3 regions of the Streptomyces sp. BJ20 genome follow, and region 3 is predicted to be linked to each of the others. Evidence: riboswitches for the same ligand, from Rfam matches in the RefSeq annotation. Region 3 holds a riboswitch; each other region holds the start of a gene.
What was found. A riboswitch is a leader RNA that binds a small molecule or an ion and turns the genes downstream of it on or off. The one in region 3 is predicted to bind thiamine pyrophosphate.
Positions count from the first base shown of each region.

Region 1: linked by a shared signal. The riboswitch ahead of thiC (phosphomethylpyrimidine synthase ThiC) and the one ahead of MTR79_RS07505 (thiamine ABC transporter substrate-binding protein) in region 3 are both predicted to bind thiamine pyrophosphate.
Region 2: linked by a shared signal. The riboswitch ahead of thiO (glycine oxidase ThiO) and the one ahead of MTR79_RS07505 (thiamine ABC transporter substrate-binding protein) in region 3 are both predicted to bind thiamine pyrophosphate.

Region 1 covers NZ_CP094918.1:7,347,404-7,350,604, reverse strand. The annotation lists gene MTR79_RS33130 (YibE/F family protein) at 1-1,344, opposite strand, end outside; TPP riboswitch at 1,417-1,606, shown strand; gene thiC (phosphomethylpyrimidine synthase ThiC) at 1,599-3,201, shown strand, end outside.
Region 2 covers NZ_CP094918.1:5,646,540-5,649,740, reverse strand. The annotation lists gene thiS (sulfur carrier protein ThiS) at 1-120, opposite strand, end outside; gene thiO (glycine oxidase ThiO) at 117-1,283, opposite strand; TPP riboswitch at 1,278-1,388, opposite strand; gene MTR79_RS25530 (FAD-dependent oxidoreductase) at 1,484-2,719, shown strand; gene MTR79_RS25525 (Rv2175c family DNA-binding protein) at 2,787-3,152, shown strand.
Region 3 covers NZ_CP094918.1:1,590,025-1,593,225, reverse strand. The annotation lists gene MTR79_RS07510 (iron ABC transporter permease) at 1-726, opposite strand, end outside; gene MTR79_RS07505 (thiamine ABC transporter substrate-binding protein) at 807-1,892, opposite strand; TPP riboswitch at 1,972-2,077, opposite strand; gene rlmN (23S rRNA (adenine(2503)-C(2))-methyltransferase RlmN) at 2,102-3,201, opposite strand, start outside.

The DNA of each region.
Region 1 (3,201 bases), 5.8 Mb from region 3:
GGCGACCGTTCCCACACCGCTCTGCGCCACGGAGAACAGCAGCAGCAGCGGCAGCGCGGCGCCCGCGTAGGCGAGGACGAGGGTGTTGACCACGGACGCGATGTGGTCGCGGCCGATGCGGATGCCCGCGCGGTACAGCGCGCGGCGGCCCATCGTCGGGTTGGCCTCGTGCAGTTCCCACACGGCCGACGTCTGGGTGACCGTCACGTCGTCCAGGACGCCGAGCGAGCCGATGATGACACCCGCGAGCAACAGGCCGCTCATGTCGATGTCGGGATAGAGACCGTGGATCAGGCCGGTGTTGTCGTCGGTGTTGCCGGTAAGGGCCGACCAGTCGATGAACACCGATCCCAGGATGCCGATCAGCAGCAGCGAGACCAGGGTGCCGAGCACCGCCACCGAGGTGCGGGCCGACAGCCCGTGACAGAGGTACAGCGCGAGCAGCATGATCAGGCTCGCTCCCACGACCGCCACGACCAGCGGGTTCGAGCCCTGCAGGATCGCCGGCAGGATGAAGAAGTTGAGCACCAGGAAGCTGACCGCCAGCGCGACCAGCGCCATCACGCCCCGCAGCCGGCCCACGGCCACCACGGCGAGCGCGAAGACACCGGCCAGCAGTGCCAGCGGGAAGCGGCGGTTCACATCGGCGACCGAGTACTGGAGGTCCTCCGGCGCCGAGGGCTCGTAGGCGACGACGACCCCCTGGCCCTGGCTCAGCTGCCGCGACTGGTCCGGCTGCACGATCTCGGTGAACGTCCGGCCCTTGTCCTTGCCGGTGTCGACCCGGATCGTCGCCTTCTTGCAGGTGCCGTTCGCCTGCTGCTGGGCCGAGGACCCTTCGGCGGTGGAGGTGTCACCGGTCGGGACGCCGGCCGAAGGGTTCGCGGAGGCGCAGTCCACCGCGACCACCTCGGTGACCGTGCCCTGCTGCGTCTGCCGGTCGAAGCCGACGCCGGTGCGTTCGTGGGCGGGAGCGCCGCCCGGCCACAGCACGGCCAGGCCGACGAGGACCGCCGCGGTGAAGGGGATGAGGACCGCGGCGATGACCTTGCGGAGATGGCGGGAGACGGGGGCGGCCGGACCGTGACTGTGGCTGTGCCCGTGGCTGGGGACCGGAGCATGACCGTGGCCGCGCCCATGGTCGTGCCCCGTCGTCGTGGGCGGGGTGTCACCCGGCGTCCCTGGCGTGGCCGAGCCCCGGTGCGAACCGGTGTGTTCGTGCGATCCCGTGCGTCCCGGCCCGGGACCGTGCCCATGCCACTGCCCGGGGCCGTGCCCGGGCTGGGCGTCGGCACCGTGCGGTGGCTCGGACGGCGGGAACGGAGGCGGAGAGTTCGAGGTCACCGACCGATCATCGCAAGAAGGAAGGGGGCCCTCTGTTCAGCGCGCCAGAAATGACGCTAGCGTGGAGGCACCTTTTGTACACGCGGGAGCTCGGAGCACCGGGCTGAGAGGGCGCTGACCTCCGTCCCAGCGATGTTCCACGTGAAACATCACCGACAGCGGGTGATGTTTCACACGGGGCGTCGGCAGACGGAAGCCGCTGCGTCGACCGCCGAACCTGTTACCGGGTAATGCCGGCGTAGGGAGTAGGTCTCATGACCAACAAGGACACACGCACGCCTGCCTCCACGCAGAACCCGACCGAGACGTCGGAGGCCGCGGAGGCCGGGAAGTCCATCGGCTGGCACAAGGCGTACGTCGAGGGCAGCCGCCCCGGCCTGCGGGTGCCGGTCCGTCAGGTGCACCTCACCAACGGGCAGTCGGTCACTCTGTACGACACATCGGGCCCGTACACCGATCCACTCGTCGACACCGACGTCCGCCGGGGACTGGCCCCGCTGCGCGAGAACTGGATCGTCGCCCGCGGCGACACCGAGGAGTACTCGGGCCGTCCCGTCCGTCCTGAGGACGACGGGATCAAGCACACCTCGCCGCGCGGGGGACTGCGCAACCTCGACGCGGTCTTCCCCGGCCGGCCGCGACTGCCGCGCCGGGGCCGTGAGGGGAAGGCCGTCACGCAGCTCGCGTACGCGCGCCGGGGCGAGATCACGCCCGAGATGGAATTCGTGGCGATCCGGGAGAACGTCTCCCCCGAGGTGGTCCGCGAGGAGATCGCGGCGGGCCGCGCGGTGCTGCCGGCCAACGTCAACCACCCGGAGAGCGAGCCGATGATCATCGGCAAGCGGTTCCTGGTGAAGGTCAACGCCAACATCGGCAACTCGGCGGTCACGTCCTCCATCGAGGAGGAGGTGGAGAAGATGACCTGGGCGACCCGCTGGGGCGCCGACACGGTCATGGACCTCTCCACCGGCCGCAACATCCACACCACCCGCGAGTGGGTCCTGCGCAACTCCCCCGTCCCCATCGGCACCGTGCCGCTCTACCAGGCGCTGGAGAAGGTCGACGGCAAGGCCGAGGAGCTGACCTGGGAGATCTACAAGGACACGGTCATCGAGCAGGCCGAGCAGGGCGTGGACTACATGACGGTCCACGCGGGCGTCCGGCTCGCGTACGTGCCGCTCACCGCCAACCGCAAGACGGGCATCGTCTCGCGCGGCGGGTCGATCATGGCGGCGTGGTGCCTGGCGCACCACAAGGAGTCGTTCCTGTACGAGCACTTCGAGGAGCTGTGCGAGATCCTCGCCGCGTACGACGTGACGTACTCGCTCGGCGACGGTCTGCGGCCGGGGTCCATCGCGGACGCCAACGACGAGGCGCAGTTCGCGGAGCTGCGCACGCTGGGCGAACTGAACCGGATCGCCAAGCGGCACGACGTGCAGACCATGATCGAGGGCCCGGGACACGTCCCGATGCACAAGATCAAGGAGAACATCGACCTCCAGCAGGAGATCTGCGAGGAGGCGCCGTTCTACACGCTCGGCCCGCTCACGACGGACGTCGCGCCCGCGTACGACCACATCACCTCGGGCATCGGCGCAGCGATGATCGCCTGGTGGGGCACGGCCATGCTCTGCTACGTCACGCCGAAGGAGCACCTGGGGCTGCCCAACCGGGACGACGTGAAGACCGGCGTGATCACCTACAAGATCGCGGCCCATGCGGCCGACCTCGCCAAGGGGCATCCGGGCGCCCAGGAGTGGGACGACGCGCTGTCCGACGCGCGCTTCGAGTTCCGGTGGGAGGACCAGTTCAACCTGGCCCTCGACCCGGACACGGCCCGTGAGTTCCACGACGAGA
Region 2 (3,201 bases), 4.1 Mb from region 3:
GGCCACCCCTGAGGGGGCCGTGGTGAGCGACCTCACGACGAGGTCGAGGGCCGTGCCGGGCGGCACCTCCCGGGGCTCGCCGTTGACGGTGACGGTGACCGTGGTGACCGGGGCGTTCATACGGACTGCTCCGCGAGGACGGGGGCGCCGAAGCGCCGCGGGGTGAACGGGAGGGCCTCGTCGGGCAGCTCGCCGCCGGTCAGCACCCGCGCCATGGCGTCGCCGGTGACGGGCGTCAGCAGCACGCCGTTGCGGTGGTGCCCGGTGGCCAGCAGCAGCCCGTCGAGGCGGGTCGGGCCGAGCAGCGGCGCGTTGTCGGGTGAGCTGGGGCGCAGTCCCGCGAGCGTCTCGTTGAGTGGCAGCTCGGTGAGGCCGGGCACCAGTTCGTGGGCGTCGCGCAGCAGCTCGTAGACACCGCCCGCGGTGACCGTGGTGTCCCAGCCCATCTCCTCGCTGGTCGCGCCGATCACCAGCTCGCCGCTCTCGCGCGGCACCAGGTAGACGTGGCTGCCGCGCACCACCGCCCGCACCGTGCGGCTCAGGAACGGCCCGGGACGGTCCGGCATGGTCAGCCGCAGCACCTGCCCCTTCACCGGACGCACCGGAGGCAGCACCTCCGCGGGGACGCCCGCCAGCCGCCCGCTCCAGCTGCCGCCCGCCAGCACCACCTGGCCCGCGCCCAGCTCTCCGCCGTCCGCCGTGACCACGCCGGTCGCACGGTCGCCGGTGACGACGAGCCGCTCCGCCCAGGCGCGGTGGAGCGTGACGCCGGCCCGCTCGCAGGCGGTGAGCAGCGCGGACGCCAGCCGGCGCGGGTCGATCTGGTGGTCGCCGTCCACCCGCAGCCCGCCGCGCACACTTGGCGCGAGCATCGGCTCCAGGCGCCGGCACTCCCGCCCGGTCAGCCACTGCGAGTCCAGTCCGGAACGCTCGTGCAGGGCGTGCAGTTCGCGCAGATGAGCGCGGTCGTCGGCGTCCAGCGCCACGGCGAGGGTGCCGCAGCGGCGGTAGCCGAGGTCCTGGCCGGTGCAGTCGGACAGCTCGGCCGCGAATTCGGGGTAGCGGCGCGCCGAGGCCAGGTTGAGGCCGAGCAGCATCTGCTCGCCGTGGTGCAGCTCGGTGACGGCGGCCAGCATCCCGGCCGCCACCCGGGCGGCGCCCCCTCCCGGATCGGGGTCCACGACCGTCGTCGCGAGACCGGCCTGCGCGGCCCGCCAGGCCGTCACCAGACCGATGATCCCGCCCCCGACGACGAGGACGTCTGCGGTACGCGTGGGCGACATGGGCGTCTCCTCCCTTCGCCGGCATGACCCGGATCAGGTTCGTACGGTCGGAGGCCGCCAGCCTCCCTCTCAGCCCGGTGCGTCCGGGCTCCCGCGAGTGCGTGTACGCGAGCCACCCTAGCCCGCGCCGAGCCGCACCCGTAAGGGACCCCGCGCGGCAGCGGTCCGGCGTGGCGGGCACGGGTGTCTATGGTGAGCGGGTGAGCGAGCAGACGCAGGAACCGGGAGGGGCCGCGCCGCGCCGGGTCGTGGTGGCGGGCGCGGGCATGGCGGGCGTGCAGACCGCGGCGGCGCTGCGGGAGCGGGGCTTCGCCGGCGAAGTGACGCTGATCGGCGCGGAGCCCCACCAGCCGTACGACCGGCCGCCGTTGTCCAAGGCGGTGCTGCTGGGCACCGCCGAGAGCTCCGCCTTCGACGTGGACTTCGAGGAGCTCGGGGTCGAGCTGCGGCTGGGCTGCGAGGTGACCGGCCTGCGCCCCGGCGACCACGCACTGGACACCGAGGCCGGACCCGTCCCGTACGACGTGCTGGTGATCGCCACCGGCGCGGAACCGCTGCGGCTGCCCGGCGCGGAGGGCGTGCCCGGCGTGCACCTGCTGCGCACCCTGGACGACGCCGAACGGCTGCGGCCGGTGCTCGCCGCCCGGCACGACATCGTGGTCGTCGGCGCCGGCTGGATCGGCGCGGAGTTCGCCACGGCCGCCCGGGAGGCGGGCTGCGCGGTCACCGTCGTGGAGGCCGAGGAACGGCCGCTGGCGGGCGTGCTGCCCGCGGAGGTGGCCGAGCCGATGACCGCCTGGTACGCGGAGGCCGGCGTCACGCTGCGCACCCACGCGCGCGTGGCGCGCGTCGAGCCCGGCGCCGTGCTCCTCGACGACGGCACCAGGCTGCCCGCCGGCGCGGTCGTCGTCGGCATCGGCGCCCGTCCCGCCACCGCCTGGCTGGCCGGGTCCGGGATCGCCCTCGGCGCGCACGGCGAGGTCGTCGCCGACGCGCACCTGGCGACCTCCCTGCCCGACGTGTACGCCGTCGGCGACTGCGCGTCCTTCCCGTCCGCCCGCTACGGCGAGCGCCTCCTCGTCCATCACTGGGACAACGCCCTCCAGGGGCCGCGTACGGTCGCCGCGAACATCGTCGGCGGGGCCCAGGGCCGCGAGGTGTACGACCCGGTGCCGTACTTCTGGTCCGAGCAGTTCGGGCGGTTCGTGCAGTACGCCGGTCACCACGCGGACGCCGACCGCACGGTGTGGCGCGGCGACCCGGCCGACCCGGCGTGGAGCGTGTGCTGGCTGCGCGGGGACCGGCTGGCCGCGCTGCTCGCGGTGGGGCGGCCCCGGGACCTGGCGCAGGGGCGGCGGCTGATCGAGTCGGGCGTCGCACTGGATCCGGAGCGGGTGGCGGACCCGGCGCGGCCGCTGAAGTCGGCGACGGTCTGACCGACTCGCCCGCGCGCTGGGACGGGGCTGACTTCCGACTGTCGGTGGCAGGTGGCAGGCTTGTCCCGTGACCGAGATTGACGCAAAGATCGATGCTCTCGTCCCCGCCTGGCTCACCCTCCCCGACATCGCCGAGAAGCTCGGCGTCGAGGTGACGCGCGTCCGGCAGCTGGTCAAGGAGGGCCAGCTCATCGCCGTGCGCCGCGGTGAGAACCGCGCGCTGCACGTCCCCGCCGCCTTCATCGACGGGGACAAGGTCGTCAAGGGCCTGACCGGGACCCTGACGCTCCTGCGGGACGACGGCTTCACGGTCGAGGAAATGCTGGAGTGGCTCTTCACCCCCGACCCCAGCCTGCCGGGCACCCCCGCGCAGGCCCTCGCGGAGAACCGCGGCACGGAGGTGAAGCGCAGGGCCCAGGCCCTCGCGGTCTGACCGACGACCCGTAACCCCTCAGGGACGCGGTGGCCCTTCCCTGAGGGAC
Region 3 (3,201 bases):
GATCGCGCCGACGGCGACGAACTGGATCAGCGTGAGGACGGCGGCCGTGGACAGGTCGAAGAGGTCGGCGGTCTGCCGGTAGATCTCCACCTCCAGGGTGGAGAAGGCGGGTCCGCCGAGGATCTGCACCACGCCGAACGACGTGAAGGTGAAGAGGAAGACCATCAGCGCGGCGGCGGCCACGGCGGGCGCGAGCGCCGGGAGGGTCACGGTCCGCCAGGCGGTGAGGCGGGAGGCGCCGAGCATCTGCGCGGCCTCCTCCTGCCGCGGGTCGAGCTGCGCCCACAGCCCGCCCACGGTACGGACGACGACGGCGTAGTTGAAGAAGACATGGGCGAGGAGGATCGCCCAGACCGTGGTGTCCAGGCGCACGCCCCACAGCTCGTCCAGCAGCCCGCCGCGCCCGACGAGCGCCATGAACGCCGTGCCGACGACGACCGTCGGCAGCACGAAGGGCACGGTGATCACCGCGCGCAGCACCTGTCTGCCGGGGAAGTCGAAGCGGGCCAGGGCGTAGGCGCCGGGCAGGGCGATCACCAGGGTGAGGGCCGTGGAGAGGAGCGCCTGCCAGGTGGTGAACCACAGCACCTGGCGGATGTCGGACTGCGCGAGCACGTCCACGATCCGCCCGGGCTGCCAGCCGCCGTCGGCCTTCAGCCCCCGGGCGACGATCGCGGCGACCGGATAGGCGAAGAAGACGGCGAAGAACGCGGCCGGCACGGCCATGAGGCCGAGCCGGGCCGCGTTCCGGCGCCACCAGCCGGGGCGGCCCGGGCTCGCCTCGGGCGGGCTCACGTCGGGCGGGGTCACTTCAGTACGAGCGAGGTCCACGACTTGACCCACTGGTCACGGTTCTCGGCGATCTTCGCCGGGTCCATGGTCCGCGGCTCCTTCGCCTGCGGCCCGAACTTCACGAACTCCTCCGGCACCTGGGCGCCCTCACGCACCGGGTAGACGAACATGTTGAGCGGCATGTCCTCCTGGAAGGTCTCGCCGACCATGAAGTCCAGCAGCGCCTTGCCACCCTCGGGGTTCTCGGCGTTGTTCAGCAGGCCCGCGTACTCCACCTGCCGGAAGCAGGTGCCCTCGGCGACGCCGGTGGGCGCCGTGTCGGGCCGCGGGTCGGCGTAGATCACCTCGGCGGGCGGCGAGGAGGCGTACGACACGACGAGCGGGCGGTCGGCCTTGGCCTTCTTGCCGCCGGCCGAGCCGGAGAACTCCTCGTTGTACGCCTGCTCCCAGCCGTCGACGACCTTGACGCCGTTGTCCTTGAGCTTCCCCCAGTAGCTCTCCCAACCGTCGTCCCCGTACTCGGCGACGGTGCCGAGCAGGAAGCCGAGACCGGGCGAGGAGGTGGCGGCGTTCTCGACGACGAGGAGATCCTTGTAGGCGGGCTTGACGAGGTCGTCGAGGGATTCGGGCGGGGTCAGCTTCTTCTTCTCGAACCACGCCTTGTCGTAGTTGACGCAGACGTCACCGGTGTCGACGGGGGTGACCCGGTGCTCTTCCTCGTCGACCCGGTACTCGGGCAGGATCAGGTCGGAGCCCTTGGCTTCGTAGGACTGGAAGAGGCCGTTGTCGAGGGCGCGGGACAGCAGGGTGTTGTCGACGCCGAAGAAGACGTCGCCCTGGGGGTTGTCCTTGGTCAGGATCGCCTTGTTCACGGCCTGCCCGGCGTCGCCGTCCTCAAGGACCTTGAGCTTGTAACCGGACTGCTTCTCGAAGGCGGCGACGACGTCCTCGGACACGGCCCACGAGTTGTGACTGACGAGGGTCACCGTCTTGGAGCCCTCGCCGCTGCCGCCGCCGTCCCCGCCGGACGACCCGCAGGCGGACAGCGTGACGAGCCCCAGCCCGACGGCCAGGACGGTGACCTTCTTGGTGATGCCCACTTGATTCCTCCTGGAGTGACCAGGAAGAGACGCGGCCCTGCCCGGGATCCCCGGTCGGGGCCCGGGCAGGGCGCAACAGCTCGAGTGATGACCGATCTCCCTACCCAGAATGACCTGGGCCAGGTTCGGAGGGTCTGCGGCCGGTGCCGCACTCTCAGCGCTGTGGCGCTCCCCTGTCGGAATATGCAGATGTGTTGACGCCGGTCAGACTACCGCTCGGTGGCGGCGAGCTGACCACACGCCCCGTCGATCTCCTGACCACGGGTGTCCCGGATCGTCACCGGCACACCGTGCGCGGCGATCGCCTCGACGAACGCCTTCTCGTCCTCGGGCCGCGACGCGGTCCACTTGGAGCCGGGCGTCGGGTTGAGCGGGATGAGGTTGACGTGCACGGGACGCCCCTTGAGCAGCCGCCCGAGCCGGTCACCGCGCCACGCCTGGTCGTTGATGTCCCGGATCAGCGCGTACTCGATGGACAGCCGGCGCCCGGACTTCGCCGCGTACTCGAACCCGGCGTCGAGCACCTCGCGCACCTTCCACCGCGTGTTCACGGGGACGAGGGTGTCGCGGAGCTCGTCGTCGGGGGCGTGCAGCGAGATCGCCAGCCGGCATTTGAAGCCCTCGTCGGAGAACCGGTGGATGGCCGGGACGAGCCCCACCGTCGACACGGTGATCCCGCGCTGCGACAGGCCGAGGCCGTCGGGCTCGGGGTCGGTGAGGCGGCGGATGGCGCCGACGACGCGGTTGTAGTTGGCGAGGGGCTCGCCCATGCCCATGAACACGATGTTGCTGAGCCGCGCGGGCCCGCCGGGAACCTCGCCCTCGCGGAGCGCCCGCATGCCGTCGACGATCTGGTGCACGATCTCGGCGGTGGACAGGTTCCGGTCCAGCCCCGCCTGCCCGGTCGCGCAGAACGGGCAGTTCATGCCGCAGCCGGCCTGCGAGCTGATGCACATGGTGACCCGGTCCGGGTACCGCATCAGCACGGACTCGACGAGCGTCCCGTCGAACAGCTTCCACAGCGTCTTGCGGGTCGTCCCCTGGTCGGTGGACAGGTGCCGCACGACGCTCATCAGCTCGGGAAGCAGCGCTTCCTGCAGCTTGCCGCGCGAACCGGCGGGGATGTCGGTCCACTGCTCCGGATCGTGCGCGTACCGCGCGAAGTAGTGCTGCGAGAGCTGCTTGGCACGGAACGGCTTCTCACCGACCGCGACAACCGCCTCCTTGCGCTCGGCAGGCGTGAGATCGGCAAGATGCCGCGGCGGCTTCTTGACTCCGCGCGGCGCGACGAATGTAAGTTCTCCGGGCT